3 regions of the Achromobacter sp. FW305-C-13 genome follow, and region 1 is predicted to be linked to each of the others. Evidence: predicted binding sites of a transcription regulator. Region 1 holds the regulator's gene; each other region holds the start of a gene.

Region 1 (10,641 bases):
CGCGTTCGGCCAGCCAGGCGTGCAGCGACTTGGGCGTGTCGAAGACGGCGGTGATGTCGGCGCGGGGCGCGCCTTCACGCAGCATGCTGGCGTCGCCGCGTTCGCCCAGGGTCAGCGCCAGCGCATCCACCAGGATGGATTTGCCCGCGCCGGTCTCGCCGGAGAAAACGGTGAAGCCGGCGCCGAAATGGATCTCGGTCTGTTCGACGATGACGAAGTCGCGGATATGCAGGGTGCGCAGCATGTCGGGGCGCTTACTACTCTACGTTGTCGGTGGCTTGGGGCATCAGGTTCCAGTGCAGCTTGCGGCGCAGGGTGGAAAAGAAGCTGTAGCCCTCGGGGTGCACGAAGCGGATGGTATAGGGCGCACGCTGCACGACGATGCGGTCGCCCGGTTGCAGGTCCGACCAGGTCTGCATGTCGAAATGCACGCTGGCGCCCACCTCGACCCGGCCCATGGCGGTAAGGGTCATGTTCAGCACGCCGGTGTCGGGGATGACGATAGGGCGGTTCGACAGCGTTTGCGGCGCGACGGGGACCAGCACCATGGCGTTCATGCCGGGGTGCAGGATGGGGCCGTTGGCCGACAGGGCGTACGCGGTGGAACCCGTGGGCGTGGCGATGATCAGGCCGTCGGCGCGTTGCGTGTACATGAAGGCACCGTCCAGCTCTACGCGCACTTCGATCATGCCGCCGCGCCCGGCGCGGTTCAGCACGACGTCGTTCAAGGCCGACGCGGAATACATCTTCTGGTCGCCGCGCCACACGCTGCCTTCCAGCAGCATGCGCTCTTCGATCTGGAAGCTGCCTTCGAGCACGCGCGCCAGCGCGCCATGCGCGTCTTGCAGCGGAATGTCGGTGATGAAGCCCAGCCGCCCGTGGTTGATGCCGACGAGCGGCACGCCGAAGGGCGCCAGGTGGCGGCCCGCGCCCAGCACGGTGCCGTCGCCGCCCATCACGACGGCCAGCGACGCGCGCTGGCCGATTTCCTCGAGGGTGGCAACGGGGTATTCGGTCAGGCCGGTATTACGCGCGGTATCGGCATCGATGAGCACGTGCCTGCCCGCTTGCGTCAGCGCGTGCGCAAGGGCTCTCAGCGGTGTGTCCAGGCCGGTGTCCTGGTATCTGCCGATCAGGGCGACGGTAGGAAAGTGCATGGATGCGTGCGTATCGAAAAAGGTAAACCCAGAAAGCCGAAACCCGCCCGGAGGGGGGCTGATTAGCCGATTATATGGGGCCGCATATCTGCTTGCGGGACAAAAATCGCCTTAAGTGGAAAAGATTCCCTAAAATACCTGTTATGGATGACCGCGCACGCGCACTACTGAAAGCGTTGATAGAACGCTACATCGCCGATGGGCAGCCAGTCGGCTCGCGGACGCTATCGAAAGTCTTCGACTTGTCCCCGGCCACGATCCGCAATGTGATGGCGGACCTGGAAGAGCTGGGGCTGATCCATAGCCCGCATACGTCCGCCGGCCGTGTCCCCACGCCGCGGGGCTATCGCATGTTCGTCGATTCCTTGCTGGCCGTGCAGTCCTATCAGCTGCAACCGCACAACATGGGCGAAATGCTGTCGGCCGCCGAACCCACCCGCGCCGTCAATGCCGCGGCCGCGCTGCTGTCTAACCTGACGCAGTTCGCCGGCGTGGTGCTTACGCCCAAGCGCGCCCAGGTGTTCCGCCAGATCGAATTCATCCGGCTGTCCGACAAGCGGGTGCTGCTGATCATCGTCACGCCCGACGGCGACGTTCAGAACCGCATCCTGTTCGTGCAGCGCGATTACGTCGAAGCCGAATTGCTGGAAGCCGGCAATTTCTTCAACATGCATTTCGCCGGCAAGTCCTTCAATGCGGTGCGCCAGACCTTGTCCACCGAGCTTGCCCAACTGCGCGAAGACATCTCGCGCCTGATGCAGGCAGCGGTGGAGGCCAGCGCCGAAGCCGCCGAAGACGGCGACGCCATGATCATTTCCGGCGAACGCAAACTGCTGGACGTGACGGACATCGCGTCCGACATGGACCGGTTGCGCAAGATGTTCTCGCTGTTCGAAAAGAAGACCGACCTGCTGCAGCTGCTGGACGTGTCCAGCCGCGCGCAGGGAGTGCAGATTTACATCGGCGGCGACTCGCAACTGGTGCCGATGGAAGAAGTGTCGGTCATTACCGCGCCCTACGGCGTGGACGGCAAGGTGGTGGGCACGCTGGGCGTGATCGGTCCCACCCGCATGGCGTACGAGCGCGTCATTCCCATCGTGGACATCACGGCGCGTTTGCTGTCCAACGCCCTCAGCCACAACCAGTAGGTCCATTCAAAGCTACATCCTCCTTGCGGAGGAAGGGGAGTTTTTGTGTTTCTTCGTCTGTTCAAGTACCTGTGGCCTGAACGCTATCTGCCGGAAACCGAGCAGGACGACCCCTTCAATGAAGATCCGCCGCCGCGCGGGCCCGGCAAGGTTGGCGTGCTGCTGGTGAACCTGGGCACCCCGGACACGCCGGACAAGGCCGGCATCAAGAAATACCTGGGCGAATTCCTGTCCGACCCCCGTGTGATCGAAATCCCCCGCTACCTGTGGAAGCCCATCCTGCACGGGCTGGTGCTGACCTTGCGCCCCAAGAAGCTGGCGCCGCGCTATGCCGGGGTGTGGCTTAAAGAGGGTTCGCCCCTGATGGTCTACAGCCAGCGCCAGGCCGATGGCGTGCGCGCGGCTTTGCACGCGGCGGGCATCGACGCGGTAGTGGAATTGGGCATGCGCTACGGCAACCCGTCGATCCCCGACGCGATCACGCGCCTGCGGGCCGCGGGCTGCGAGCGCATCCTGACCGTACCGCTGTATCCGCAGTACGCCGCCAGCACCACGGCCACCGTGGTCGACGCGGTGACCCGTCACGCCGCCCGTCTGCGCGACCAGCCCGAACTGCGCTTTACCAAGCGCTTCCATGAAGACCCGGCCTGGCTGGATCCGCTGGCCGCGCGCATCGAAGCCTTTTGGCGCGAACATGGCAAGCCGCAGAAGCTGGTGATGAGCTTTCACGGCCTGCCGCGCTATTCGATCGAGCTGGGCGACCCCTATTACCGCGATTGCATGGAATCGGCGCGCCTGTTGTCGCAGCGGCTGTCCTTGCCCCGCGAACAGATCGAAGTGACGTTCCAGAGCCGTTTCGGCACTGCCCGCTGGCTGGAGCCCTACACCGAACCTACGCTCAAGGCGCTGGCGGCCTCGGGGGTGACGGAGGTGGATGTGGTGTGTCCGGGATTTGTGGCAGACTGTCTGGAAACCCTGGAAGAGATCAGCCTGGAATGCCGCGACGCGTTTGTCGAGGCAGGCGGCACGCAGTTCCGATACATCCCCGCCTTGAATGACGATCCGGCCTGGATTGCCGGCCTGGCCGGCATGGTGGAACGGAACTTGCAGGGCTGGCCGCTGACATCCCGGGCCCCCACGGACTTGAAGGAGAAGGCGCATGCACCATGATCCCAAGAGCGGTAAGGCAGTAAAAAAGGGGACGGTTTCCACCCCTGTTGATGAGGATCAGGTCGAGCACGATCTGGACGAAGCCCTGGCCGAGACCTTTCCGGCCAGCGACCCCATCGCAATCCGGTCCGAACCGGATGACGACGACGCGCACGTCGACCGCGCGCTGAAAGAAAGCTTCCCCGCCAGCGACCCCGTCGCGCCGGCGCAGCCCCACAAGAAGTAAGCGGTCGCTCCGCCCGGGACCCGGGCGGGCGCCGTCAGGGAATATTTCGCTTTCCCGGGCTTGAAATAGGGGTATTGGCCCCCATTCATGTCTGCGAAAGCCATTCTTTTTGGAGGATTCCCCATGACGGCACCCCACGAGCCTGTAGATCAGACGCCCGAAGTCGGCCAGAACGCCGACGCGGCCCCCGCCGCCCAGGACGCCGCGCAGGCCGAGCTGAACGAGTTGCGCGCCCAACTGGACGCCGCCCAGGCTACCGTCAATGAGCAGCACGACCAGCTTCTGCGTGTGCACGCCGAAGCCGAGAACGTGCGCCGCCGCGCCCAGGAAGAAGTGTCCAAGGCGCGCAAATTCGGCATCGAGTCGTTCGCCGAAAGCCTGGTTCCGGTCAAGGACAGCCTGGAAGCCGCATTGGCCCAGCCCGACCAGACCGTTGAAACGTTGCGTGAAGGCGTTGAAGTCACCCTGAAGCAATTGGCCGCGGCCTTCGAGCGCAATCTGCTCAAGGAAATCGCGCCGGCCCAGGGCGACAAGTTCGATCCGCACCTGCATCAAGCCATCTCGTCGATCCCCAACGCACAGCCTGCCAACACCGTGTTGCAGCTGCTGCAGAAGGGCTACGCCATCGCCGACCGGACCTTGCGCCCGGCGCTGGTGGTGGTGTCCGCGGGCCAAGGCTGATCGCGGCTCTGCGCGCCATGACCGATCCCCGCTTCGATCCGGCTCAGGTCTTCCAGGTGTTCGGCATGCGTCATGTCGACACCGCGGGATTCGATGCTGCCGTGGTCCAGGCGCCGGGGTCGGATTTGCGTTGCGTGTTCCTGTGGGGCCAGGATTGCTACAACTGCAATCTTTTCAAGCAGGCGGCGTTGCTGCACCAAGAGACGTTACTGGGGCTGGGCCTGACCTGGTTCGAGGCCGACGTCTACGCCGACGAGCCCCTGGGCCGCCGCTTTTCCCTGCATGGTGTCCCCACTTTTGTGCTGTACCGGGCCGGAAAGCGGCTTGGACGCATCACCGGCTGGCCCGGATTGCCCCAGTTCACGGCGGCCATCCAGCGGTTACAGGACCCGGGTGCGGAAAATTCCGGCCAGGCGTCTTGAAAAACCCTGCGAGTAGCCCCAGTTATGTGGGGACAAGAAGTTTCCCTCTATTTTCATAGATTTAATTCAAGGTACCCACCATGAGCAAGATTATTGGCATTGACCTGGGCACGACCAACAGCTGCGTGGCTGTCATGGACGGCGGGCAGGTCAAAATCATTGAAAACGCGGAAGGCGCTCGCACCACTCCCTCGATCGTCGCCTACATGGACGACGGCGAGACCCTGGTCGGCGCACCCGCCAAGCGCCAGGCCGTGACCAACCCGCGCAACACCCTGTACGCGGTGAAGCGCCTGATCGGCCGCAAGTTCGAAGAAAAGGCAGTGCAGAAGGACATCAACCTGATGCCCTACACCATTGCCCGCGCCGACAACGGCGACGCCTGGGTGGAAGTGCGCGGCAAGAAGATGGCGCCTCCCCAAGTGTCGGCTGACGTGCTGCGCAAGATGAAGAAGACCGCCGAGGACTACCTGGGCGAAGAAGTGACCGAGGCCGTCATCACCGTGCCCGCCTACTTCAACGACAGCCAGCGCCAGGCCACCAAGGACGCCGGCCGCATCGCCGGTCTGGAAGTCAAGCGCATCATCAACGAACCCACCGCTGCCGCGCTGGCGTTCGGCCTGGACAAGACCGAAAAGGGCGACCGCAAGATCGCCGTGTATGACTTGGGCGGCGGCACGTTCGACGTGTCCATCATCGAAATCGCCGACGTGGACGGCGAAAAGCAGTTCGAAGTGCTGTCGACCAACGGCGACACCTTCCTGGGCGGCGAAGACTTCGACCAGCGCATCATCGACTACATCATTGCCGAGTTCAAGAAGGAACAAGGCGTTGACCTGTCCAAGGACGTGCTGGCGCTGCAACGCCTGAAGGAAGCCGCTGAAAAGGCCAAGATCGAACTGTCGTCCGCTCAGCAGACCGAAATCAACCTGCCGTACATCACGGCGGATGCCTCGGGCCCGAAGCACTTGAACCTGAAGATCACGCGCGCCAAGCTGGAAGCGCTGGTCGAAGAACTGATCGAACGCACGATCGAGCCCTGCCGCGTCGCCATCAAGGACGCCGGCGTGAAGGTTTCCGACATCGACGACGTGATCCTGGTCGGCGGCATGACCCGCATGCCCAAGGTCCAGGAAAAGGTGAAGGAATTCTTCGGCAAGGATCCGCGCAAGGACGTGAACCCCGATGAAGCCGTCGCCGCTGGCGCCGCCATCCAAGGTTCCGTGCTGTCGGGCGACCGCAAGGACGTGCTGCTGCTGGACGTGACGCCTCTGTCGCTGGGTATCGAAACCCTGGGCGGCGTGATGACGAAGATGATCCAGAAGAACACGACGATCCCGACCCGGTTCTCGCAGACCTTCTCGACCGCTGACGACAACCAGCCGGCCGTGACGATCAAGGTGTTCCAGGGCGAGCGCGAAATCGCTGCGGGCAACAAGGCCCTGGGCGAGTTCAACCTTGAAGGGATCCCGCCGTCGCCGCGCGGCATGCCGCAGATCGAAGTCACGTTCGACATCGACGCCAACGGCATCCTGCACGTGTCCGCCAAGGACAAGGGCACCGGCAAGGAAAACAAGATCACCATCAAGGCCAACTCGGGTCTGTCGGAAGACGAGATCCAGCGCATGGTCAAGGATGCCGAGGCCAACGCCGAGGAAGATCACCGCGTTGCCGAACTGGCCCAGTCGCGCAACCAGGCCGACGCGCTGGTGCACGCCACCCGCAAGTCGTTGACCGAGTACGGCGACAAGCTCGAGGCTTCCGAAAAGGAAAGCATCGAAGCCGCCATCAAGGACCTGGAAGACACGCTGAAGGAAGGCGACAAGGCCGCGATCGACGCCAAGGTGGAAGCCCTGTCGACCGCATCGCAGAAGCTGGGCGAGAAGATGTACGCCGATATGCAGGCGCAACAAGCCGCCGGCCAGCAACAAGCGGCCGACAACGCGAAGCCGGTGGACGACAACGTGGTCGACGCCGACTTCAAGGAAGTCAAGCGCGACCAATAATGGCCGGGCGCTGACCAGCCTCTGCCGCCCGGTAGCCGGAGAAATCCGCCTACCGGGCGAACTCATTCTGTAGCACTGAAAAGATGGCTCGTTTTTGAGCCCACGGATCATGGCAAAACGCGACTATTACGAAGTTCTGGGCGTAGCGAAAAACGCCTCGGACGACGAACTCAAGAAGGCCTATCGAAAGCTGGCCATGAAGTACCACCCGGACCGTAATCCGGACAGCAAAGAAGCCGAAGAGAAGTTCAAGGAAGCCAAGGAAGCCTACGAGGTCCTGGGTGATGAACAGAAGCGCGCCGCGTATGACCGCTATGGCCATGCGGGCGTCGACCCCAACTCCGCCGGCATGGGCGGGGCGGGCATGGGCGGCGGCTTTGCCGACGCCTTCGGCGACATCTTCGGCGAAATCTTCGGCGGCGGGGGCGGTGGTGGCCGTCGTGGCGGCGGCCCGCAGGTGTATCGCGGAGCCGACCTGAAGTACGCGCTGGAAATCACGCTGGAACAGGCCGCGGCCGGTTTCGACACCGAAATCCGCGTACCCAGCTGGGAAAACTGCGACACCTGCCACGGCTCCGGCGCCAAGGTCGGCACCTCGCCCAAGACCTGCCGCACCTGCGGCGGTTCGGGCGCCGTGCGCATGCAGCAAGGCTTCTTCAGCGTGCAGCAGACCTGCCCGACCTGCCACGGCAACGGCAAGGAAATCACGGATCCGTGCCCGTCCTGCGACGGCGTGGGTCGTATCCGCCGCAACAAGACCCTGCAGGTCAAGATTCCGGCCGGTATCGACGACGGCATGCGCATCCGCTCCAGCGGCAATGGCGAACCGGGCATCAACGGCGGCCCTCCGGGCGACCTGTATGTGGAAATCCACATCAAGCAGCACAAGATCTTCCAGCGCGACGGCGACGATCTGCACTGCGAGCTGACCATCCCGTTCACCACGGCGGCGCTGGGCGGCGAGCTTCAGGTGCCCACGCTGGGCGGCAAAGCCGAGATCTCGATTCCCGAAGGCACGCAGTCGGGCAAGACCTTCCGCCTGCGCGGCAAGGGCATCCGCGGCGTGCGGGGCAGCTATCCGGGTGACCTGTACTGCCACGTTGTCGTGGAAACGCCGGTGCGCCTGAGCGAAGACCAGAAGAGCATCCTGCGCCAGTTCGAGACCTCGCTGAACGACGGGGGCGACCGCCACTCGCCGCAAAGCAAGTCCTGGACGGACCGCGTGAAGGAATTCTTCAGCTGAATCGCTTGAAGCATGAAAAAGCCGCGAACCTGTGTCGCGGCTTTTTTTTGGCTGTCGATCGTGGAATCGGGGCTGATGAGGCGTGCGACCCGCGGCGGATTTCTTCGGGCAGGATTCGCGTTTCAGCCTTCCCGCGCAATAAAAAGGCCGCGGCTGTGACGCCGCGGCCGTACTGCAGGTGCTGCTACTGCTAGGTGTTGCCACTACTACTACTTGTGTTGCGACTGCTAGGTGCTGCGACTGCTCAGTACTGCTTCTGCTACATCTACTGCTGGGTACTGCTTTACTGCCAGGTACTGCGCTACTGCTTAGGTACTGCGCTACTGCTTAGGTACTGCGCTACTGCTTAGGTACTGCTTGGGTACTACTCAGGCACTGCTACTGCGGTTGCCGCTGTACCGAAAAAACCGGCCCCAAGCCATGATGCCGCCTGAGGCCGGCCGGGCTACAGCAAGCAGCTCACCGGGTGATCGGCGGATATTCGAGTTCGCCGAACGTGTATTGGCCGCTGGCCTTGGCTTGGGCCAGTTCCTGCTGGACTTCGGCGCGCGTCTTGACGGCGGCGGGTGCTGCGGCGACGGGCGGGTATTGCAGTTCACCGAACGTGTACTGGCCGCTGACCTTGGCTTGCTGCAGCTGGGCTTGCACTTCTTGCGAGCTCAGGCTGGCGCCTTGCGGCAGGGCGGGCGGGTAGTCCAGTTCACCGAAGGTGTATTGGCCGGTAGCCTTGGCTTGTTGCAGTTCGGTCGCGACTTGGGCGCTGGTCTTGCCTTGTTCAACGCCGGCGGCTTGGGCGCCAACGCCAACCAGGGCCAGGGATAGCAGCAGGGTGGTGGTTAGGGTTTTCATGGTAGACCTCCAATCTTGTCAGTGGGTACCGAATCCGGCGGCCCTCCGTCGTGGTTCGTTGTTTGTTCCCGATGACTGAATTCTGCGCGTTATCCCACCTGGGATAAACCCGTATTCCCTGAAAACATCTTTCCAAATAACCGAGTAATAAATCGGTTAGGCAGAAATCTCCCCGCCCATGGCATGGTTTTGTAAATACGAAGGTCAGAACACCCGGAGGGCCGGCATTTCATCATGCAAAAAAAAGCCCCTGCCAAGGCAGGGGCCGGTACTGCAGAAGCGGGGTGTCAGGGGGCGGCTTTCTTTTTGAAGTCGCCGGCGACCGCCGTGCTGAAGCCATCCGGGCGCAGATACCTGCGCAGGGCGGCATTGACCGCGTCGGGCGTCAGCGCCGAGATCTTCTTGTCCATCTCGGCTGACCATTCGAACGTGCGGCCACGCTGCAGGTAATCCAGCCACGTGCCGGCCAGCACGTCGTCTTGCGCGCGGGCCAGGTTGCGGTAGTTCAGCAGGGCGTTGATGCCGTCAGAGATTTCCTTTTCCGAGAAACCTTCCTTCAAGACGCGGGCCAGTTCCTCGTTGATGGCCTTTTCCAGGCGTTCGCGGTTCTGCGGCGCGTAGATGGCGTACATGGTCCAGCTGGCGCTGGGCTCGAACGAGGAGACCGACAGCGAACTGCGGACGTTGTAGGACAGACCCTCGGTTTCACGCACGCGGTTCCACAGGCGCGAGGTTTCGGAAGCGCCGAACAGGTAGTTGGCCAGGTACAGCGAGGCGTAATCGGCGTCCGTGTCTTGCAGCTTCAGCGGCATGCGGGAGACGTAGAAGGCGTTGGCCTTGTCGGGCGTGTCGATGTCGAACTGCTTGGCGGGGATGTCGCGGTACGGGTTGCCGACGCGCGTGTAGGCGGGCGCTTTCTTCCAACCGGCCAGACCGGCCTTGATGGCCTTTTCCACGGCTTCCGGCTCAAAGTCACCAACGGCCGAGTATTCGATCTTGCCCGCGCCGTAGAACTTGGCGTGGAACTTGGCAAGCGCCTCGCGGTTCAGGCCGCGCACGCTGGCAAGCGATTCTTCGAACGTGGGCACATAGCGCAGGTCGTCGGCAGGCCACGGATTGTCCTGACGGGCCAGCGCGCGTCCGGCCAGGGCCGAAGGCTCGGTCATGGCGTTCTGGATCGAGGTTTCAAGCTGACGCTGGTATTCCTCGAGCTGTTCCTTCGGGAAGTTGGCGTTGCGGACGATATCAAGCGCCAGGGCGGTCAGTTCAGGCAGGTTCTCGCCCTTGGTCGACATGGCGATCTTGAGGGTGGTGCCGCCGCCGCTGAAACCCAGTTCGGCTTGCAGCTTGTCCAGGCGGTCCTGGATGTCCTGGCGCGACAGCTTGGCCGTGCCGCGAGTCAGCAGGTCGGCCACGGCGCTGGAATTCACGCGCTGGCCCAGCAGGTCTTTTTCGTTGCCAAACTGAATCAGCATCTGGGCCTGCACGCGGTTGCCGCGCGTGGCCTTGGGCAGAAGTGCCAGTTGAACCGGGCCATTGGGCAGGTCCAGCTTTTTGCGCTGGGTCAGCTTGTCGATGTTGGCAGGGGTGGGATCGAAGGCGGACGCGGCCTTGAAGTCCGGATCGCCCTTGTAGTCCTTGAACACGGCGGTGAGGTCTTCACGCTGCAACTGCGGCGCGCGCAGGGGCTTTTCCGTGGGGATGTAGCGGCCTTCGATGCGGTTGCTTTGCACCAGGTA
Region 2 (10,641 bases), on a different contig from region 1:
TGCGGCCCGTCGACCCCACGACCAGGCCCGCGATCACGGTGGCGACCACGCCCGACACGTTCAGGTAGTGCTCGGAAATGAAGAAGGACAGGTAGGCCAGCGTCAGGGTGAGCGTGATCTCGGCCGTGGGAAAGCCGCGCAGCCACGCGAACAGAAAGCAGGCCAGCCGCCCCATCGCAAAGCCGGCCAGGCCGCCCCCGATGAAGTGCACGATGAAGTCGTTGAAGATGCCGCTGACGGTCAGTTCGCCGTGGCCGCTCAGCACGGCCAGCAGCACGGAGTACAAGGCGATGGACGCCGCGTCGTTGAACAGGCTTTCGCCTTCGACCAGCGTCGTCAGCCGCTTGGGCGCGCCGACTTCGCGGAAGATGCCCACCACCGCGACCGGGTCGGTCGTGGCGACGATGGCGCCCAGGAGCAGGCAGACCACCAGGCCGTAGGGCGAGATCGCGTCCAGCGTCACCCCGACCACCACTGTACATACCACCACGGCCACGATGGCCATCATCAGGATGGGGCCGATGTCGTCCATCAGGCGGCGCACATTCATCGACAGCGCCGTCTCGAACAGCAGCACCGGCAGGAAGACCATCAGGAAGGTTTCAGACGAGATCTCGAAGCGTTCCAGCGAATCGAGGAAGTCGCCGATCCAGCTGGGCGCCCAGCCGTGCACGTGAATGATGATGCCCAGCAGACAGCCGACGATAGCCAGCAGCACCGAGTACGGCAGCTTGAGGCGGCCGGCCAGCGGTGGCATGAAGCAGACCAGTGTGAGCAAACCGGCCAAGCCGAAAACAAGAAAACCTACATCCATGGATAGCGCCGCGTCCCGATCATGAAGCGTGTGTGAAGTTCCCCAAGAATAGCGGCTTTTTTCCCAGGCTCCTGCCGGCAAACGAAGGAGAATCATGAAGAACGCACGTTTCGTTACCCCGAACCGGGCAAGAAATATGCGCCACGCCCTGTTTTTTAGGTAATGTGCAAACGGTATCCACTTCGCAGGAGCGGCACTTGCCCCGCGTCCATTCCCTGGCCCGGCGCCAACACGCGCCCGCCATGCTCGTCCAGCTGACCGACAGCCATTTGTTCGGCGAACCCGACACCGCGATGCTGGGCGTCAATACCGATGCGAGCCTGCGCGCCGTGCTGCGCCAGATCGAGGCCGACAGCAAGCACCCCGACCTGTTGATGGCCACGGGCGACCTGTCGCAAGACGGGGAAGCGGCTTCTTACCGGCGCTTTGCCGCCATCCTGGGCGAGTCCGAGGCATTGGCCCGCGCGCAGATCCGCTGCCTGCCGGGCAATCACGACCAGCCGGCCGTGCTGCGACAGGAATTGCCGCAATGGTCGGCGCCGGTAACCGACGTCGGCGCCTGGCGCGTCGTGGCGCTGGACACCACGGTACCCGGCTCCAATGCCGGCCACTTGCCCGACAGCCAGCTGGACCTGCTTGAGGCCGCCCTGGCGGACGCGCCCGGCCGCCACACCCTGGTCGCGATGCATCACAACCCGATGCAGATAGACAGCCACTGGCATGACTCGATGATGATCGACAATCCGCAGGCGCTGTTCAAGCGCCTGGCCCGCTTTCCGCAGGCGCGCGTGCTGCTGTGGGGACATGTGCATCATGAGTTCGACCGCCGCCGCCACAACCTGCGCATGCTGGCCACGCCGTCGACCTGCTTTCAGTTCAGCATCCGCGACGGCAAGCACGTGGTCGACAACATGGCGCCCGGCTACCGCTGGATCAAACTCTATGAAGACGGGTCGATGGCCACCGGCGTGCGTCGCGTGCAGGACGCACTGTGGCATACGGCGCTGGCGCCGGACGACGCGCAAGCCGCATAACGAGCGGGCATAAAAAACGGGGCACCAAGATATGCATGGTGCCCCGCAAGCATCCGTCTCATAGGGGAGGGGAAAGAGGAGAAGCCGAGACGGATGACAAGACTGCTAACCGAAGTTCGCGGTCTACATGAAGTTAGTCGGCGCGATCCCCATTAAGTTTCTGCAATCACGCAAAATTAAGGGCCAAATTTGTATCAATTTATTGATCGATTGTGGCGCCTTTGCCGCCGCAACATGCCCTGGCGGTCGCGTGCAAAGAAAAGGGCCGCTTGCGCGGCCCTTCTTGCTGATTGATGCAGCGGGTAGAACCCGGCGGATCAGGCGGCCAGGTTGCCGCGCATCTTCTTCAAGGCAGCGGCTTCGATCTGGCGGATGCGTTCGGCCGACACGCCGAATTCCTGCGCCAGTTCGTGCAGCGTGGCGCCGCCGTCGTCCTGCAGCCAGCGGGCCTCGACGATACGGCGCGAACGGGCATCCAGCGCTTCCAACGCGGTATTCAGCCCCGTGCTCTGCAACTCGTCGCGCGCAGCGCGTTCCAGCACCCGCGTGGGTTCCTGGCGGCCGTCGTCGGACAGGTAGGCGATGGGCGCATAGCTATCGTCGTCGTCGTCCTGGTTTTCCAGCGACATGTCGCGGCCGGACAGGCGCACTTCCATTTCGCTCACGTCTTCGCGGCGCACGTTCAGTTCGCGCGCGATGTGATCGACCTGTTCCGGGTCCAGCGTCTGGCCATCGGGGCGCATGCTGCGCAGGTTGAAGAACAGCTTGCGTTGAGCCTTGGTGGTAGCCACCTTGACCAGGCGCCAGTTGCGGATGATGTATTCGTGGATTTCAGCCTTGATCCAGTGCACGGCGAACGACACCAGGCGCACGCCGCGCTCGGGGTCGAAACGCTTCACGGCCTTCATCAGGCCGACGTTGCCTTCCTGGATCAGGTCGGCGTGCGGCAAGCCATATCCGAGATACTGGCGAGCAACCGACACCACCAGGCGCAGGTGAGACAGAATCAGCTCGCGCGCCGCGCCCAGGTCTTCCTGGTCACGCAGGCGGCGGCCCAGCTCGGTTTCACGCTCGGCGGACAGGACCGGCAGGCGGTTGACCGAAGAGATATACGCGTCGATCGTGCCAAGTGCGCCCGGATTGGCAATGGCCAACGCCAGGGCGTTGCCGGAAGCGGCCAACGAGGTACTGGGTTGTTTCATAGCGGGGGTCTCCGGAAAGCGAAGGGGTAACGACATGGATTCGATGTTAGCACTCTAGTAAAGGGAGTGCTAATTCGACTATTGCGGTGCGTCAAAGTTTCACCGGGACATTGTGTCCCTGTTTATTTTTTGCTCGTCCATTTGCACGACACCTCAGGCGTGGGCAGCCTGTGGGTGCCTGTGCGACGGCCCTACCAACCCAGGCGCTTCAGGCCTTCTGCGGTCGCTTCGCCGTCCGGGCGGACGAACAGGGCGCCGCGGGGGTCCATGAACACCTGGTATTTCGCGCCATCGAACAGCGGCATGTAGGCCCCGCTTCCAAATTGGACATCGACAAAGGGGAACCAGTTCGGAAAACTTTTCTTCAAGGAGCCCAGGTCGGGCGCCGGCCAGTCATCCAGCGCATGGACCGAGCGGGTCGCCGACGCCTCGCGCGCCGTATCGCTATAGCGTCCTGACAAGCGCTCCAGACGGTACAGCGGCGGCACGCCGGCCATCAGCGCGGGCAGTTTCCAGCGCACGACCCGGGCGTCGATCTGCCACTGGTCGCCGTACAGCACGTATTGCTTGGGGCTGATGCCCGGCGCCGTGGCCGTGACCTGGAACTGGCCTTCGGCCTGCTGGCGCACCTCGATGCGGGCCACGGATTCGTCCGTGGTCAGGCGGAAGAACTGGACCAGCGACAGCGCCAGCAACCCCGACACGCATCCCAGCAACACCAGCATCAGGCCGAACAGGCGCCGCACCGGCCGGAACTGGAACATCTTGCGGCCGCGTTCGTCGCGGGGGCCGCCCCGGCCCAGCAGCATGGCCAGGCCCGGCAGCAGGACGACGACGGCGCCCAGAAGGATCCAGACGAAGGGAGCGATACCGTTGATCAAATCAGGCGTTCCTATTCAAGGAAACCGCGGGTCCCAGCCCGGCGCGCGCAGGGCGCCCCGAGCCTGCCGCGGCAGGCTCCCCAGTATAGAAGCGCGTTTTCAGGCTGCCGGTTTTCCAAGCCGTTCGACGTGAAACCGGATGTGATCCTCGATATAGGTCGAGATGAAGTAGTAGCCATGGTCGTAACCGGCCTGGCGGCGCAGTGTCAGCGGCTGATCGGCGGCGGCGCAGGCCGCCTCGAATACGTCGGGATACAACTGCTCGGCCAGGAATTGGTCTGATTCGCCTTGGTCGATCAGGATGCCGTCGGGGAAGGGGCGGGTCAGACCGCGCATCAGGGCAGACGCGTCGTACGCGGCCCAGTCCTGGACGTTGTCGCCCAGATAGGCGCCGAACGCTTTTTTGCCCCACGGGCACAGGCTGGGCGCGGCAATGGGTGCAAACGCCGACACCGACCGGAACTTGCCGGGGTTGCGCAGCGCCAGCACCAGCGCGCCGTGGCCGCCCATGGAGTGGCCGAAAATGCCCGTGCGCGACGCGTCGCCGGGCAGGGAGCCGCCGGTGACGATGCCATGCAGTTCGTCAGTGACGTAGCTGTACATGCGGTAGTGGTCGCGCCAGGCGGGCGTGGTGGCGTCCACGTAGAAACCGGCGCCCGTGCCCAGATCCCAGCTTTCGTCTTCGCCGGGCACATTCGCGCCGCGCGGGCTGGTGTCGGGCGCAACCAGCATGACGCCCAGTTCGGCCGCCAGGCGCTGGGCGCCTGCCTTGATCATGAAGGTCTCTTCCGTGCAGGTCAGCCCGGCCAGATAGAACAGCACCGGCACCGGGCCATGCTCGGCTTGCGGCGGCACGTAGACCGAAAAACGCATGGGCAGGCCGATGGCGGCGGAGTCATGGCGGTAGTAGCGCTGCGTGCCGCCAAAGCACCGATGTTGGGAAATGAGTTTCAAGGCCACAGGCATGGATTTTCTCCGGTCAGGGGGTGAAAAAAACGTCTGCGGGTTAGGGTATATCCACGGTACGACGTTCCGTCGCCAAATGTTAACCTGCCCCTCATACGGGCCCGGCGGTAAAAAAAGAAACGATTCCGTGCCCATATTGTGATCACGGGACTTGACCAGCGCCCACCGTGGCACTATTTATATACCGTGAGCGAAGACAACCCGTTCTTCCAGATACGCAAGCCCTGACACTATGGCCCGTCTGCCCCGTCTGTACGCCCCCGGGCTGCCCCAACTGGTGCAGGCCAACTTCATTTCGCCGCTGGCCGCGCCATCGCAGCCCGCGCCCGCCGATATCCTGAACCAACTGGCCACGTGGCTGGGCGAATCCGCCCAACGCCATCGGGTCTCGGTTCACGGCTGGCTGCTTGCCAACGACCGCATCCTGCTGCTGGCCACACCGGCCGACGAAGAAGGCCTGCCCAGGCTGATGCAGACGCTGGGCCGCAATCTGGCGGCGCGTTTGCGCGGCGGCCGGGTGTTCGCGGGCCGCTACCGATCCGCGCTGCTGGAACCTGGTGCATGGGTCTTGCCCGCGCTGGTCTGGCTGGAAACCTACCCGGTGCGCAGCGGCGCCTCGCAAGATCCCGATTCGTGGCCCTGGTCCTCGGCGGCCAGCCACACCGGCAATACGACGGCGGCGCCCGCGCAGTGGCAATCTGATCACGCCGATTACTGGGCGTGCGGCAATACCCCGTTCGACCGCCAGGCCAATTACCGCAAACGCCTGCAGGACGGTTTGTCGCGCGAGGAAACGCAGCGCATCGATCAAGCCGTTTCGGGCCAATGGGCGCTGGGTGGCGCAAGCTTCATCGCAAGCCTCGCCCATACGGCCAGCCGGCGCGTCGCACCCGGCCAGCGTGGCCGGCCGCGCAAGAAGCCGGCTGCCCCGGCGGACGCCGAGTCCGGCTCCGCCGCCCCGCCGACATCCACGCCGACCACAACCTCCTGACAACCGACCCGCCTTCATGGCGGGTTTCTTTTTGGCGGGTTTTCTTTTTGGCGGGTTTTCTTTTTGGCGGAGTTCTTTCCAGCGTCGTCTTTCAGCGCCGCCGGGACGAGGCTGTGCATTTTTCGCCACATCGCGCGCTTGATATTTCGCAGCCAAACACCCCATTTAAATGGGGACGAATGAGGCGAAAATTGGGGATTCCACTAGGTCCGACTGGACCGAGCCTGACACCCCTCCGTGGCAAGCCAATAACGGCGCGCCTGTTGTTATGTCCCTATATTTATGCCCTATGATGGAGCATCAATATAAATAGGGTCATACCCTATTTGTTCTTATTGCACCCTACTTGCAGCGGGGGTATTGTCCGTCTCCTGCACTGCAACATTACGACGCAGGCCCACTGCGGAGCGCGCCATGCCCCAAATTACCCCGATCGAATCCTGTCCCACCGCCAAGGCGACCCCCATCGATGCCAGCCGCATCGGTCTGCCTTCGGCCCAGGGCCTGTACCACCCCAAGAATGAGCATGACGCCTGCGGCGTCGGTTTTGTTGCGCACATCAAGGGCAAGAAAAGCCACGCGATCATCCAGCAAGGCCTGAAGATCCTGGAGAACCTGGACCACCGCGGCGCGGTCGGCGCAGACAAGCTGATGGGCGACGGCGCGGGCATCCTGATCCAGATCCCGGACACGCTCTACCGCGACGAACTGAGCCAGCAAGGCATCATCCTGCCGCCTCCGGGCGAGTACGGCGTGGCCATGGTGTTCCTGCCCAAGGAAACCGCCTCGCGCCTGGCTTGCGAACAGGAACTGGAACGTTCCGTGCGCGCCGAAGGCCAGGTCGTCCTGGGCTGGCGCAATGTGCCGGTGGACGTCGACATGCCCATGTCGCCCACCGTGCGCGACTGCGAACCCGTCATCCGCCAACTGTTCATCGGCCGTGGCGCCGACGTGATGGTGCCCGACGCGCTGGAACGCAAGCTGTACGTGATCCGCAAGACCGCCAGCCACGCCATCCAGGCCATGCATCTGGCCCACGGCAAGGAATACTTCGTGCCGTCGGCCTCGGTGCGCACCGTGGTCTACAAGGGCCTGCTGCTGGCCGACCAGGTGGGCCGCTACTACCGCGACCTGGCCGACACCCGCACGGTGTCCGCCCTGGCGCTGGTGCACCAGCGCTTCTCGACCAACACGTTCCCCGCCTGGCCGCTGGCCCACCCGTACCGCATGATCGCCCACAACGGCGAAATCAACACGGTCAAGGGCAACTTCAACTGGCTGCGCGCCCGTGAAGGCATGATGCAGTCGGCCGTGCTGGGCGACGACCTGAAGAAGCTGTACCCCATCGTCTACGAAGGCCAGTCCGACACCGCCACGTTCGACAACTGCCTGGAACTGCTGGTGAATTCGGGCTATTCACTGGCCCACGCCATGATGATGATGATCCCGGAAGCCTGGGAGCAGCACACGCAGATGGACGAGTCGCGCCGCGCGTTCTACGAGTACCACGCCGCCATGATGGAGCCGTGGGACGGCCCCGCCGCCGTCGCGTTCACCGATGGCCGCCAGATCGGCGCCACGCTGGACCGCAACGGCCTGCGTCCCGCCCGTTACCTGGTCACCGATGACGATATGGTCATCCTGGCCTCGGAAGCCGGCACGCTGTCGATCCCCGAGAACCGCATCGTCAAGAAGTGGCGCCTGCAACCGGGCAAGATGTTCCTGATCGACCTGGAACAGGGCCGCATCATCGACGACGCCGAGATCAAGTTGCAGCTGGCCAACAGCCGCCCGTACCGCCAGTGGATCGAACGCCTGCAGATCAAGCTGGAATCGCTGCCGGCGCCGCGCCAGGTTGCGGTCGCCACGCAGTCGGCCGTGTCGCTGCTGGACCGCCAGCAGGCCTTCGGCTGGACCCAGGAAGACTACAAGTTCATCCTGGAACCCATGGCCTCGACCGGCGAGGAAGTCATCGGCTCGATGGGCAACGACGCCCCGCTGGCCGTGTTGTCGGACCGCGCCAAGCCGTTCTACAACTACTTCCGCCAGTTGTTCGCCCAGGTCACGAACCCGCCGATCGACCCCATCCGCGAACAGCTGGTGATGTCGCTGGTGTCGTTCATCGGCCCCAAGCCCAACCTGCTGGACATCAACAACGTCAACCCGCCGCTGCGCCTGGAAGTGTCCCAGCCGGTGCTGGACTTCGCCGCCATGGCGCAGATCCGCGACATCGAGCAGGTCACGGGCAAGAAGTTCCGCAGCTTTGAACTGGACATCACGTACCCCGCCGCCTGGGGCCCCGAGGGCATCGAAGCCCGCGTGGCCGCGCTGTGCGCGCGCGCCGTCGATGCGGTGCAAAGCGGCTACAACATCCTGATCGTGTCGGACCGCCTGGTCGACAGCGAGCGCGTGGCCATTCCCGCGCTGCTGGCAACCTCCGCCGTCCACCAGCACCTGATCCGCGCCGGCCTGCGCACCAACACCGGCCTGGTCGTGGAGACCGGTTCGGCGCGCGAAGTGCACCACTTCGCGCTGCTGGGCGGCTACGGCGCCGAAGCCATTCACCCCTACCTGGCGCTGGAATCGCTGGGCAAGATGAATGACCCCGAAAAGGCCGTGAAGAACTTCATCAAGGCGATCGGCAAGGGCTTGAACAAGGTCATGTCCAAGATGGGCATCTCGACCTACATGTCCTACACCGGCGCGCAGATCTTCGAAGCGGTGGGCCTGCAAAGCGCCCTCGTGAACAAGTACTTCACCGGCACCTCGTCCAACATCGAAGGCATCGGCATCTTCCAGGTGGCCGAAGAAGCGCTGCGCCAGCACCGCGCGGCGTTCAGCACCGACCCGGTGCTGGCCAACGATCTGGACGCCGGCGGCGAATACGCCTACCGCGTGCGCGGCGAAGAGCACATGTGGACGCCGGATTCCATCGCCAAGCTGCAGCACGCCTCGCGCGCCAACAACTACCGCACGTATAAGGAATACGCGCAGATCATCAACGACCAGAGCCGTCGCCACATGACCCTGCGCGGCCTGTTCGAGTTCCGCTTCGACCCGTCGCGCGCCATCCCGCTGGACGACGTCGAATCGGCCAAGGACATCGTCAAGCGCTTTGCCACCGGCGCCATGTCGCTGGGTTCGATCTCGACCGAAGCGCACTCGGTGCTGGCCGTGGCCATGAACCGCATCGGCGGCAAATCCAACACCGGCGAAGGCGGCGAAGACGAGCTGCGCTACCGCGCCGAAATGCGCGAAGGCAAGAGCACCATCAAGGACGGCGACACGCTGGCCTCGCTGCTGGGTTCCGACCGCATCGAAGCCGACGTCGTGCTGAAGAAGGGCGACTCGCTGCGCTCGAAGATCAAGCAGGTGGCGTCGGGCCGTTTCGGCGTGACCGCCGAGTACCTGTCGTCGGCCGACCAGATCCAGATCAAGATGGCGCAAGGCGCCAAGCCCGGCGAAGGCGGCCAGTTGCCCGGCCACAAGGTGTCGGAATACATCGCCAAGCTGCGCTATTCTGTGCCGGGCGTGGGCCTGATTTCGCCCCCGCCGCACCATGACATCTACTCGATCGAAGACTTGGCCCAGCTGATCCACGATCTGAAGAACGTGAATTCCAAGGCCTCGGTGTCGGTCAAGCTCGTGTCCGAAGTGGGCGTGGGCACGGTCGCCGCCGGTGTCGCCAAGGCCAAGGCCGACCACGTCGTGATCGCCGGCCATGACGGCGGCACGGGCGCGTCTCCGGTGTCGTCCATCAAGCACGTGGGCACGCCGTGGGAACTGGGCCTGGCCGAAACGCAGCAGACGCTGGTGCTGAACCGCCTGCGCAGCCGCATCCGCGTGCAGGCCGACGGCCAGATGAAGACCGGCCGCGACGTCGTCATCGGCGCGCTGCTGGGCGCCGACGAATTCGGCTTCGCGACCGCCCCGCTGGTCGTCGAAGGCTGCATCATGATGCGCAAGTGCCACCTGAACACCTGCCCGGTGGGCGTGGCCACGCAAGACCCGGTCCTGCGCAAGAAATTCCAGGGCAAGCCCGAGCACGTCGTGAACTTCTTCTTCTTCATCGCCGAAGAAGTCCGCGAAATCATGGCCCAGCTGGGCATCCGCAAGTTCGACGACCTGATCGGCCGCGCCGATCTGCTGGACATGCGTTCGGGCGTCGAGCACTGGAAGGCGCAAGGGCTGGACTTCGCCCGCGTGTTCCATCAAACGCAGTCGGATGCCGACGTGCGCCAGACCGAAGAGCAGGACCACGGCCTGGCCGGCGCGCTGGACCACCAGTTGATCGACCGCAGCCGCCCCGCGCTGGAACGCGGCGAAAAGGTGTCGTTCATCGTGCCGGTGCGCAACCGCAACCGCACGATCGGCGCCATGCTGTCGGGCGCCGTGGCTTCGCGCTACGGCCATGACGGCTTGCCGGACGACACCATCCACATCCAGTGCAACGGCACCGCCGGCCAAAGCTTCGGCGCGTTCCTGGCGCACGGCATCACGATGGACCTGGTGGGCGAAGGCAACGACTACGTCGGCAAGGGCCTGTCCGGCGGCCGCATCATCGTGCGCTCGCCCAACGACTTCCGCGGCTTCGGCCCCGACCACATCATTGCCGGCAACACCGTGCTGTACGGCGCGCTGGCAGGCGAAGCGTTCTTCAATGGCGTGGCCGGCGAACGTTTCGCGGTGCGTAACTCCGGCGCCGCGACGGTCGTGGAAGGCACGGGCGACCATGGCTGCGAATACATGACGG
Region 3 (10,641 bases), on a different contig from region 1:
GCGTCTTCGACGCGAGCCTTCTTTTCCTTCATTTCGACTTCGGTGGCAGCGCCAACGCGAATCACGGCAACGCCGCCGGCCAGCTTGGCCACGCGTTCTTGCAGCTTTTCACGGTCGTAGTCGGAAGTGGCTTCTTCGATCTGGATGCGGACTTGCTTGACGCGAGCCTCGATCGACTTGCTGTCGCCAGCGCCGTCGATGATCGTCGTGTTTTCCTTGCCCACTTCGATGCGCTTGGCTTGGCCCAATTCAGCCAGGCCGGCCTTTTCCAGCGACATGCCGGTTTCTTCGGAGATCACCGTGCCGCCCGTCAGGATGGCGATGTCTTCCAGCATGGCCTTGCGGCGGTCGCCGAAGCCCGGAGCCTTGACGGCGGTGGTCTTCAGGATGCCACGGATGTTGTTGACAACCAGGGTGGCCAGCGCTTCGCCTTCGACGTCTTCTGCGATGATCAGCAGGGGACGGCTCGACTTGGCAACTTGTTCCAGCACGGGCAGCAGGTCACGGATGTTGCTGATCTTCTTGTCGAAGATCAGGACAAACGGGTCTTCCAGCACGGCAACTTGCTTTTCCGGGCTGTTGATGAAGTAGGGCGACAGGTAGCCGCGGTCGAATTGCATGCCTTCGACGACGTCCAGCTCGTTTTCCAGCGACTTGCCGTCTTCGACGGTGATGACGCCTTCCTTGCCGACCTTGTCCATCGCGTCAGCGATGATCTGGCCGATGGAGGAATCGCTGTTGGCCGAGATCGAACCGACTTGAGCGATTTCCTTGCTGGTCGTGACCGGCTTGGATTGCTTCTTCAGTTCAGCCACGGCAGCGGCGACAGCCTTGTCGATGCCGCGCTTCAGGTCGATCGGGTTGAAACCGGCGGCAACGTACTTCAGGCCTTCCATGACGATGGCTTGAGCCAGCACGGTGGCGGTCGTGGTGCCGTCACCGGCGTTGTCGGAGGTCTTGGAAGCAACGTCCTTGACCAGTTGTGCGCCGATGTTTTCGAACTTGTCCTTCAGTTCGATTTCCTTGGCGACGGACACGCCGTCCTTGGTCACCGTCGGGGCGCCGAACGAGCGCTCCAGCACGACGTTGCGACCCTTGGGGCCCAGGGTGGTCTTAACAGCGTTGGCGAGAACATTCACGCCGCGGACGATGCGCACGCGGGCGTCGTCACCGAACAATACTTGCTTGGCAGCCATTTCTTAGCTTCCTTCGAAAATTCGTTTGAGGCGGGGTTTACTGAACCACGGCGAGGATTTCGTCCTCGCGGATGACGAGCAGTTCTTCGCCATCAACCTTCACGGACTGGCCGGCGTACTTGCCGAACAGAACCTTGTCGCCAGCCTTCAGGTCGACCGGCAGAATCTTGCCGTCTTCGGTCTTCTTGCCGGGGCCGACGGCCACGACTTCGCCTTGATCAGGCTTTTCTGCGGCGCTGTCGGGGATGACGATGCCCGAGGCAGTCTTGCGCTCGTTTTCGAGGCGTTTGACGATCACGCGATCGCCCAGGGGACGCAAGGCCATGAGGAACTCCTGTTTACTTGAAAAAAGTGAATGATCGGTTAGCCCCGGGAGGGCTGTTAGCACTCACCGGTGTCGAGTGCTAATTATAGGGATGATGTTCCGGGCTTCAAGGGGGGGAGGCCGGGCTGTTACATATTTGATGGGTACGCCGGTTGGTGTCGATGTCGAAATTCATCCAACTTGGGATTTACGTCATCCAGTTTGGGAATCGAGAATTTTCGATATACAAGGACTGGCGAGGCCTCCAGCCGCATTTCGCCTCTGGAGGTCCAATTCTGTGTGTCACGCTTAGGGTGATGTCGCTTTAAGCCGGCCGTCATCGACGTAGCGCTTGAGCGCCTGCCACTGGTTCAAGGCATACGAGAGCCAAAAGTTGCACAACCTTTCGACAAACGGGAAAATCGACCACTTGGTCCACCATATCCGTGGCCGCAGACTATTCAGGAGTGAAGGACGTGCGCAACCCCGTTCTCACGGCAATACCGACCGGCATCATGGAAGGCCGATGCCGGCAAAGCGCTCAAGGCAAACACGCGATCCTGCATGCTGTAATCTGCGCGGTCCTCGCCAGCGCTCCTTTCCTGCAGATCGAAGCGGCCTATGCCGCTGGCTTCGACTGCAAGGCCGCGAAAACCCATGTCGAACATCTAATCTGCGCCGAACCATCATTGTCCAAGCTGGACGATCAGGTGAAGGAGCTTTACGACAAGATTCAGGCCGAAACCGCTGGCCGTGACGGTGAAACCGGTGAATGGCGCGATCCTGTAGCGAAAGAGCAGACGCTATGGCGCACCACCGTGCGCGACCGTTGCCCCGACGCCGCCTGCCTGAAATCCGCCTACGTGGACCGCATCGCTGCCATGAAAAAGAACTGGGCAGAGGCGCTGGGCCCCGCAGGCAAGTAATACGCGAAGCCCTCCGGGGTGGTCGAATTTTGCTATTTAAAAGCATCCTGTCGGGGCCGAAACAAAATAAGGTGTCCAAAGTAAGGTGTCAGACTGCAATATCACAGACATCCGATCCGAGGAAACCGACATGACATTGCAGCCACAACGCTTCCTGGATCATCTTGCCGCTCACGGCTGGACGGTACTTCGGACGGCGCCCAACTCGACGTCAGCGGATGCGCCGGGCGATGCGCATGGCTATGGCGCTTTCCTGGCGGCATTCACTGACTTGCACAACGCAAACCAGACACGCTGGTTCCTGAGCACGGCTGACCATGACGGCACGGCGGACAGCGCCTTTTCCTGGTGTCGAATTTCATCCAACTTGAGATTTGGTTCACGCAAGTTGGCGGCTGACAAATGTGTCGATGTCCCGTCCACGCGGGTTAAAGCCCGATTTGGCCCCCGAGGTTCAAAATTCAGCGAGCAAAGGGCGGTAGAACGGTGCTCGGCTCATGGTTGTTATTTGGTTCATTCAACTTGGTTTCTTGTCCGAAAAGTTCATTCAACTTGGATTTCGCACCGAAAAGTTCATTCAAGTTGGGGGTAGGGGATCTGTGCCTGCGGCCGATGTCGAATTTCATTCAACTTGAGACCTTGGCCTTAACCTGGGCAGAAAGTACCTCGAGCCGACCGACCGCATCCGACCCACAGCAGACAATCACTAAGGTTCAATATGAGCGGCGGCTGGACGCGTGCGAAGCACGCTGGAAGCCGTCCGCTCGATGGCAGGATTAGGCATCGCTAGCGGCTCGTACGTCGTAGTTCTGTACCCCACTGCACTTGGTGAAAGCCGACCTGGCCAGCCTAGCAAGGAATACCATCCGCAATTTAACGATCGCTTCTAAAACAAGAAGGCCAACGAGTCAGGGGCGAGGTGGGTGAAGCCGTCATAGCGGTGAGAGTAAATTGGGTTTCCCTTGTAAAGCCGCGTTAAAGATCTGCCGATGAGGAGAGCTACGTCAGTGGGCCTTTCGTTCGGTCAGTCAGTCATCCAGTTGCAGGAAACCGAATTCATAGACCCCGGGCCGAATCTTCGCGGTCAAATCTAAGTAAGCCTTTTCAAAAGCCTTCGTACTTATGGGCGAGAAGTCGCCGCTAGAGTTGCGCAGCTTCAGCGCATTGCGCACTTGATGCCAACCGGCGTCGGCACGATTCAGCATTAGCTGCTTTCGCACGCTGTAGCTGTCCGTCTCAGCGAAGAAAGCTCTCCACAGTGGAAGTCCTTGGGCCAACACCTCTTTGGCTTCGGCAGACAGCTTCTTTGCTGTCAGGTGCCTATACATGAAGTCTGACTCGAACGGGCCCGAAGCGCCGACCTCTTCCTCGCGGTAGGGGATAAAGTGGTTAACGAGGCTCCACTGCTTACCACGCCAATTAATTCCGTCGGCCCCCACGGTTTGGTTGCCGTTGTTGAAGAGCATCCAGATCAAACAGTCGTTGGCAAACTCAGCGGTCAACTTTTTGCTTGGTGCTGTGAACTGATCACGGTCATTGACCCAGGTGTGCTTGACGATACGGCGCACAGTAAACACCACTGCGACCTGGTCAACGTTGGCTCGGGTTACCAATAATCCTCCTGCGCTGCAATAGCCTGATGACAGTAGCGCAGTTTGCATGCTGTGTTGCACATCCGAGCCGAGCGAAATAAGTCCGCCTATCGCATCGTCGGCCCACCACTGGCCTCGCAGGTCTTTTGCCGTTTCAGATGCGGGCGTCATCGCCTTGCTTAGAGGAAGCGCGGGAGTATTATTCGGCTTGGCTCGCGTTATCCATTCGCCCAATAGGCGATCTGACGTTACGACGCGGAACGTTTTTGCCCCAATGGGCTTGGCTGTCTTATCAATGACTTCGGTGGCCACCTCGGAAAGCTTAGTAGCCACCTTGTTTTGAGGAAAGATCTTCCATATTAAAAAGCCAATCGGAAAGTCACCTTTTAGGCCCTCGAATGCCTTGCTGTGAATAACGAAGCCGCCCAGGTAATTTGCATTCCAGTGCTCTCGGAACGGCTCAAAGTTTGGGGCAACGATGTGCTTCATCTTGCTAAAGCAAGCGACAGTGGCATTCGGAATCTCTCGTGCGATGCGCACTAAGAATTGCACGAATAACTCGCGAGCGGCGTACCCGTAGCCGCTCATTGTGGTACCCATTTTGGTAGCTGCGACCTTTTTTTTGGCGGAAGACTCACCATCCCCGCGAGTAGCCATGGCATTCATGGCTTCAGCGTAGGGGGGATTGATTAGCACCAAGATCTTCTTGCCTTCGGCGATCGCGGCACGCAGTGCCTTTGGAACCTTGTTCGTCAGTTCATAGTTAATCGTCCCATCTTCTTCGATGTCGTCGTTTAAGTAGTCGTACTGGAACTTAGTTGCCGCCGGGCACGTCTTAGTGGACTTCATCATGACGAGGTCTGCCTCATCCAATGTGCTCATATACACGTTGCGATGATTGGCGTGCTTGACCTCAAGGTTGCCAACGCCGCAGCACATATCCCACACGACGTAGCTCTTCTGCCAGTTTGGCCCAAGTACCCCCGTAAGGTGGTCGTAGGCCTTGTCCACAGTGGATAAAGAGGTGTAATACGCGCCTTTGAACATGCGCTCATCAAGCGGAATCAGGCTGTCCCGCCGTTCCAATAAATAGTCTCTGTATTCCGCCTTTGGTGGACGGTGATAGATAGCCCAGAACCTCCGGTAACCCTCCTTGTTGCCCAATTTGCGGAGTTTGCCGTCCAGGATGAAGGCCGGGTGCCCGTCTACTTGGGCAAGGCTGGCAGGTAAGCCCTTGTAGGTCGACACCGTGCCGTCGTGCATCACGTCCGCGTAGAAAAGCAGCGTGTAGTCTGACTCGGCGACTCCTTCAATCTCTCTGCCTATGAACGAAACCCACTTATCAAACACCTGCTTGAGGTTGTCCGGCGTGATTTGAGTCCGGATAATATCCCCAGACTTGATGGCTGCTTTTATTGTCTGAATGAACTCAGTCTCATTGCTGGCCAGACGGAATGACACGAAATATGTGCCGATATGCGCGCTGATTTCTTCCAATGCTTCCTGGGTGTACTTGGACGCCGACTTGCCCCACTTGACCGATTTCTTCGCCAAGAACGGGATGACGTCGGAGGACTTCATAACGGCCGCCTTCTCTGTGTCGATCACAGCCAGGAACGGCGGGACGTGTTCGCCCTTGTCCAACGCCACTTGGACATAATGCAACAACTGTGTGAACTGGGAGTAGATGCTGTGCTTGCCTGTGTCCTTGGCTTCGAACCAAATTTCCTTGGTTTGGATGTCGATTAGGCCTTTGGTATACGATTTCAGGCCCAGGGCCTTGATGTACAGATCCTTGACATCTTCTTCAGATTTGACGTGTTTGAGCGCTTCGTATAGTTGCAAGACTAACAGCCTCTTTTATTGAAAATTTCATAATTTGAACGAGCATAACCTAACAGGCGTGTTCAGGCCCCGGGCGATTATCACTGCCACTTGCTATTGTCGCAACGGCAGAGAGAGAGTGGCTTCCTAGTGGGTAAATTCCGCGTTCGTTGGTCAACCTAGTCGTTCGCTTTCTACATGCAAATCTGTGCTGCGTCAGCATAAGCGGATGGGTCCTTGATTGTGAGGCCTGGATGGCGCTTCCAAGCTAAATGATGCGTCGAGCGCTATATGGAGCGAACCTATGGCTTCTTCGTGGGTACATAGGTGCTGTCGGAGCACATCGGCCTTCATCAGCGTGTTCGAAAGGTTAGCAAGTCAAAGTTCACGAATGTCCGCTTCTGGCCGACAGCGGTCGCATGGCAGGAGGCACACGCCCCGCAGAACTTAGGATTCCGTCGAATCGCTTTTTGGTCCTTAGAGCTGCCCGGCTCCTGCGCTGGATCACTGCATCGAGCGATGGTGCTCGCCCCTCGGCGGTGCGCTCGTACATCTGCTTTAAGGAATAATTTTCTCCACGCGGTTCTCGGCATGTTCAACGAGAGATGCAACTTCCCACTCTTTGTCCTCCTCGTTGTCGTTGACATAGTAGGCGCGTAGCTCACCTCGCTTCTCCTTGATGTCGGTCCACCAGAATCGCTCTTGCTCTTCAGGGGCGAGAAGATTCTCAATTGCGAGCATGAGATCGAAAAGCACGCCGTTCCACGACGGAGGGACGCTTCCACAAATTCGAAATCCCGCCTTGAACTGCCAGGCGAAACGCTCCATAAGCTCTTCCGCGGTCATCATCGAGAGGATAGTCATACGTGCTCCTGTGGTGGGTGGTTGACGTTGATGCCTAATGGGGTTGCATTTCATTGCGTCAGTGAGACAAGGCACCCGAATAGAACGCGATGGATGCGTATTTCCTGTGGACGAGCATAGAGGAACCTGTCGAAGGCGTGTGATCGACGTCCCGTGCCGGTCGGAGCGCGCTCATCCTGATCTGCGGACGGCGGTACCGAGTTGAATTGCTTTTTTCATGACCCGACCTCTGCGCGAGTTGCATGAAGTATTCCCGCCAGACGCACTATTGCGACGGCCGTAGCCAAGTCGCTACTAGGGGCTGACGTGAGGCCTTCGAAGTTCAGAAGCATCGATATGTTTGCAGGCTACCTCTACTGCAGTGCGGCCACCGCCGAGAATTAACAAGATGAGCCCGTAGCCTGGTTCATCATTTTGAAAGGCCGAAAGGCGCAGGAGCTAGACGTAGGGGGCCTTTGAATTTTGCAGCAGGAACTCCCCAAAACCGAATTTCCAGAATGAATCCGCATGCTAATCAAACAATATTCGCCGCCTCCAGTTTTTGCTACGCTGTCGAAAGCACCATTCTCTGGCCGAGCACTTATGTCGCGGATATTTGGACGGAATCTGGCTGCGCTACGCGCCCAGCACGGAGTGACCCTCGCTGAGTTGGCTCAGCATCTCGGGTTCCATGCGTCATACCTTTCGCATATGGAGAGGGGCAGGCGCCTTCCTCCAAAGCGGGAGGACATCATGCGCATCGCGGACGTGCTCTCGGCGTCAGCATCGGAACGCCACCAATTGTGGGACGCCGCCATTTGGTCCGTGGCGGTCGATGGCATTGAACATATGAACGGGTATGGCGAGCAGAAACTCGAAGAATTTCTACGACGTATGGCTGCTCCACAACTGCTCACGGCTGTGCAATTAGCCGTCTTCCCAGTTAGCAATAAAAGTTAGGCCAACTGAAATAGTCCGCCCTCTTCTTTCGCCCTCGTACATGACAAGCCGGCGCACTTAGTCTAACTGTGCTTCGAACCCGGGAGAGATCGAAATGTAGAAAAGTAAAACGCCGACCACCTCAAAGATGACCGGCGCTTCGCAAAGCAATGAGACTCTGCGGCTTAGACACCTCCAGTTTCTCTCCTTCGTGCGGCGAGGTCAAGTTACGTTCACAGTTTTTCTTGAACTGGGGATAAACGCTGCCTAAGGGGTTCGAAATGGCATTCCTGCCTGGCCGAAAGGTAGTGACGCGCTCTCCACATAGGCGCGTTGGCTATATCAGTTGCCCGTGGTTCCAAGATGAGCAGATCGAGTACGAGAGCCTGTTAGAGCAGGGCTTTATTCGTATTGCGCTGCTGTGCCCCGGTTTGGTCCGAATCAAAGATCAACCGTTCAAGCTGGTACTGCCAGGTGGGCTGCACTACACCCCAGATCTACTCCTGACGTTCGCTGACTCGACCCAACTGGTCGTCGAAGTGAAGCCTAACGTTCACGTGCCAAGACATATCGACAAGCTGACCGCTGCCCGCGAAATCCTACGGGAGCGGGGCTATCACTTTCTTGTTTGCACTGAGCGCGACATCGATCGCGGTGAGCGTCGTAAACGTGCTGCTCGGATTCTGCGCCAAGCGATATCTACGACGGCCAGACAGCATGCAGACGCTGTTCGCAGCTGGGTTCCGAAGCTGAATTTTCCTATTTCGCTATCAACGCTCGTTGAGAAGACTGGTCTCGCCCCACACGAGCTTCTGGGCGCAATTGGTCGGAAAGCGCTAGCTCTGCGGCCCGACCTTAGCCTGGACCACATTTATTCATGCAGGTCTTTTGAGGAGATGCGTGATGTCTCGTCATCTTATTCAGCGTGGCTTAGCCCTCAGGATTGATGAGCGAAATTTTGAGGTTGATAGGTTGTTGGAGAGGAACTCCTTAGTACAACTCGAGGATGTAGCTACAGGTGCCCGAAGGACATACGGAGTCGCAGCTTTGCAAAAGGAGGTCAGCGCAGGGCGGGTGCTGATCCTAGGCGATTCGAGTGCAGCAAACGAGTCGCTATCGAAAGTGCAGCTTAGCGAGACGCTCCCTCATTTGCTTTCGAGACTTACAGTAGAGCAAGAGCGGGCTCTCAATCGCAAAAGAGACTACGTGATAGCCGCGAGGCGTCGCGGCCTAGGTTCGGCTGGGTCGACTCAGCTGGCCGCAATGATCTGCGCGACTGCGGAAAAGCTGGAAGACAAGAATCCGCCAGCGATGAAGACCGTCTGCCGGTGGATGACGGCTTATGAGAATAGCGGCAACAACGTCGCATCATTGATTCCGCGCACGGCGTTCCGCCATTGCCCATCCCGGACGCCGGAGTGGATCGTTGGCGTCGCGTGGAAGTGCATGCGCGCACACTACTTCAAGCTGGGGGGGAGAAGTCTGCGTGAAACGTACGAGATATATCTAGGTGACCATCAGAACAAGTTGAAAGTCCTAGATCGCGAAGCTGATATGCCGATTAGCTGGACATCATTCTGGCGCTTGTGTCAGACCGTTCCGGCGTACGAGAGAGATCGAGCCCGTAAGGGCGCCACTTATGCGGCACACAAGTGGCGTCGATCTACCGGCGGCGTTTACGCAACTCGCCCGCTGGAACGTGTTGAAATGGACCACACGATTTTGGACATCCACGTCATTGACGACCACAGGTGCATTCCGCTAGGTCGTCCGACGTTTACGATGATCATCGATTCCTTTACGAACTACATACTTGCGATCTATATCAGCTTCGAAGGTGAAAGCCTGGGACGCGTGGCAAAGACAATACGTATGGCGCTTACGCTAAAGGACGATATTGTGGCGGGCATCCCCTTAAAAAACGAGTGGATCACGCCAGGTATGTGGGAGTGTCTGGTGGTGGATAACGCATTGTCGTTTCAGTCTCCTCAACTGAAGCGCATCGCAAACGTACTCGGGTGCGACTTGGAGTTTGGACCTGTCCGACGCCCCTGGTTCAAGCCAACGGTGGAACGATACATGCTGGAAGTTATGAGACTTCTTCCACCCGAAGGTAGGACGCACAAGCCAGGCGTGGCGAAGGAACCCAACGATCCTAGTAAGAACGCTTGCATTACCTTCTCCAAGTTGTCGTCCATCATTACCCAATGGGTCGTGGATGTGCACCCCTTTGAAATTCCTGACCGTACACTAGTTCGGCCGATCGACAGGCTTAAGGAGGGTCTGGAAGTCGACCCCGCACCGGTGCTTGTACCCGACTTAGACGAACTCCGCTTTCTGACTGCGCTCCAGAAAATCACGACGGTTGGGCCTGGCGGTGTGGAGTTTTTTAGGTTGCCCTACCGCAGCGTTGAACTCGGTGAAATGGCCAATCGGCAGCCACAGCCGAGATTCCAGACTTCCATGCGCTTCGATCCGGGCGATCTAGGCTCGATTTGGGTCCAGGATCCGACAACGGGAGGTTGGATATCGGTTCCGTGTCTGCATCACGATTACGCACGGGGATTGTCGGTCTATCAGCATCGATATATGAGATCAGAGGCTCACGCTAGGTTTCGCCGTAATGGCGCAATTGAATACCTTATGCAAGCGAAGGCAGACCTGCGTGAACAAATCTCGACGGCAGTCAAAGATGGCAAAAAGCTGCGGCGCGAGTTGCGGCAGCTTGCCGTCCTTGATGGAGCTAGTTCAGACCGTGTGCCCGAACTGCCGGCGACGAATGATGCTTGTTCAGTGCCCACAAGCGAAGACTCATTGTTACTGCTTGACCATGAGATTCCGACGTTCGAAGTGTTCGATCCAGCGGCCAAGAGCTGGTGGGCCTAAACATGGCTTACTCGAGAAAAGCGACTGAAATCGCTAAGACGTTTCAGGGTTTGATCATCCCGCACACGAAGTTCAATGCGGCGGCTAATAGTATCGAGAACGCTATCGAGGTTGGGAAGTTTGCGGGAACC

Evidence for each region. Region 1 encodes HrcA, which represses chaperone genes, less so after heat shock. Its sites were predicted from a motif close to TTAGCACTCNNNNNNNNNGAGTGCTAA; they were not measured.
Region 2: the regulator HrcA is predicted to act here: its motif matches at 3,097-3,123, upstream of rpoH (RNA polymerase sigma factor RpoH).
Region 3: the regulator HrcA is predicted to act here: its motif matches at 1,578-1,604, upstream of groES (co-chaperone GroES).

Annotation. Positions count from the first base shown of each region.
Region 1 is NZ_JBYSYN010000003.1:277,856-288,496, forward strand. Features, by position in the region: gene recN (DNA repair protein RecN) at 1-244, opposite strand, end outside; gene AC3WMU_RS20235 (NAD kinase) at 258-1,157, opposite strand; gene hrcA (heat-inducible transcriptional repressor HrcA) at 1,301-2,305, shown strand; gene hemH (ferrochelatase) at 2,351-3,475, shown strand; gene AC3WMU_RS20250 (hypothetical protein) at 3,465-3,701, shown strand; gene grpE (nucleotide exchange factor GrpE) at 3,825-4,382, shown strand; gene AC3WMU_RS20260 (thioredoxin family protein) at 4,400-4,804, shown strand; gene dnaK (molecular chaperone DnaK) at 4,885-6,810, shown strand; gene dnaJ (molecular chaperone DnaJ) at 6,920-8,053, shown strand; gene AC3WMU_RS20275 (DUF4148 domain-containing protein) at 8,513-8,902, opposite strand; gene AC3WMU_RS20280 (M16 family metallopeptidase) at 9,190-10,641, opposite strand, start outside.
Region 2 is NZ_JBYSYN010000004.1:582,813-593,453, forward strand. Features, by position in the region: gene AC3WMU_RS26240 (cation:proton antiporter) at 1-814, opposite strand, end outside; gene AC3WMU_RS26245 (phosphodiesterase) at 1,057-1,848, shown strand; gene rpoH (RNA polymerase sigma factor RpoH) at 2,166-3,086, opposite strand; gene AC3WMU_RS26255 (hypothetical protein) at 3,242-3,931, opposite strand; gene fghA (S-formylglutathione hydrolase) at 4,031-4,897, opposite strand; gene AC3WMU_RS26265 (hypothetical protein) at 5,130-5,888, shown strand; gene AC3WMU_RS26270 (glutamate synthase-related protein) at 6,303-10,641, shown strand, end outside.
Region 3 is NZ_JBYSYN010000002.1:915,498-926,138, forward strand. Features, by position in the region: gene groL (chaperonin GroEL) at 1-1,196, opposite strand, end outside; gene groES (co-chaperone GroES) at 1,234-1,521, opposite strand; gene AC3WMU_RS15650 (lysozyme inhibitor LprI family protein) at 1,977-2,426, shown strand; gene AC3WMU_RS15655 (hypothetical protein) at 3,455-5,863, opposite strand; gene AC3WMU_RS15660 (hypothetical protein) at 6,401-6,706, opposite strand; gene AC3WMU_RS15665 (helix-turn-helix domain-containing protein) at 7,289-7,645, shown strand; gene AC3WMU_RS15670 (Tn7 transposase TnsA N-terminal domain-containing protein) at 7,906-8,571, shown strand; gene AC3WMU_RS15675 (TnsB C-terminal domain-containing protein) at 8,528-10,510, shown strand; gene AC3WMU_RS15680 (TniB family NTP-binding protein) at 10,513-10,641, shown strand, end outside.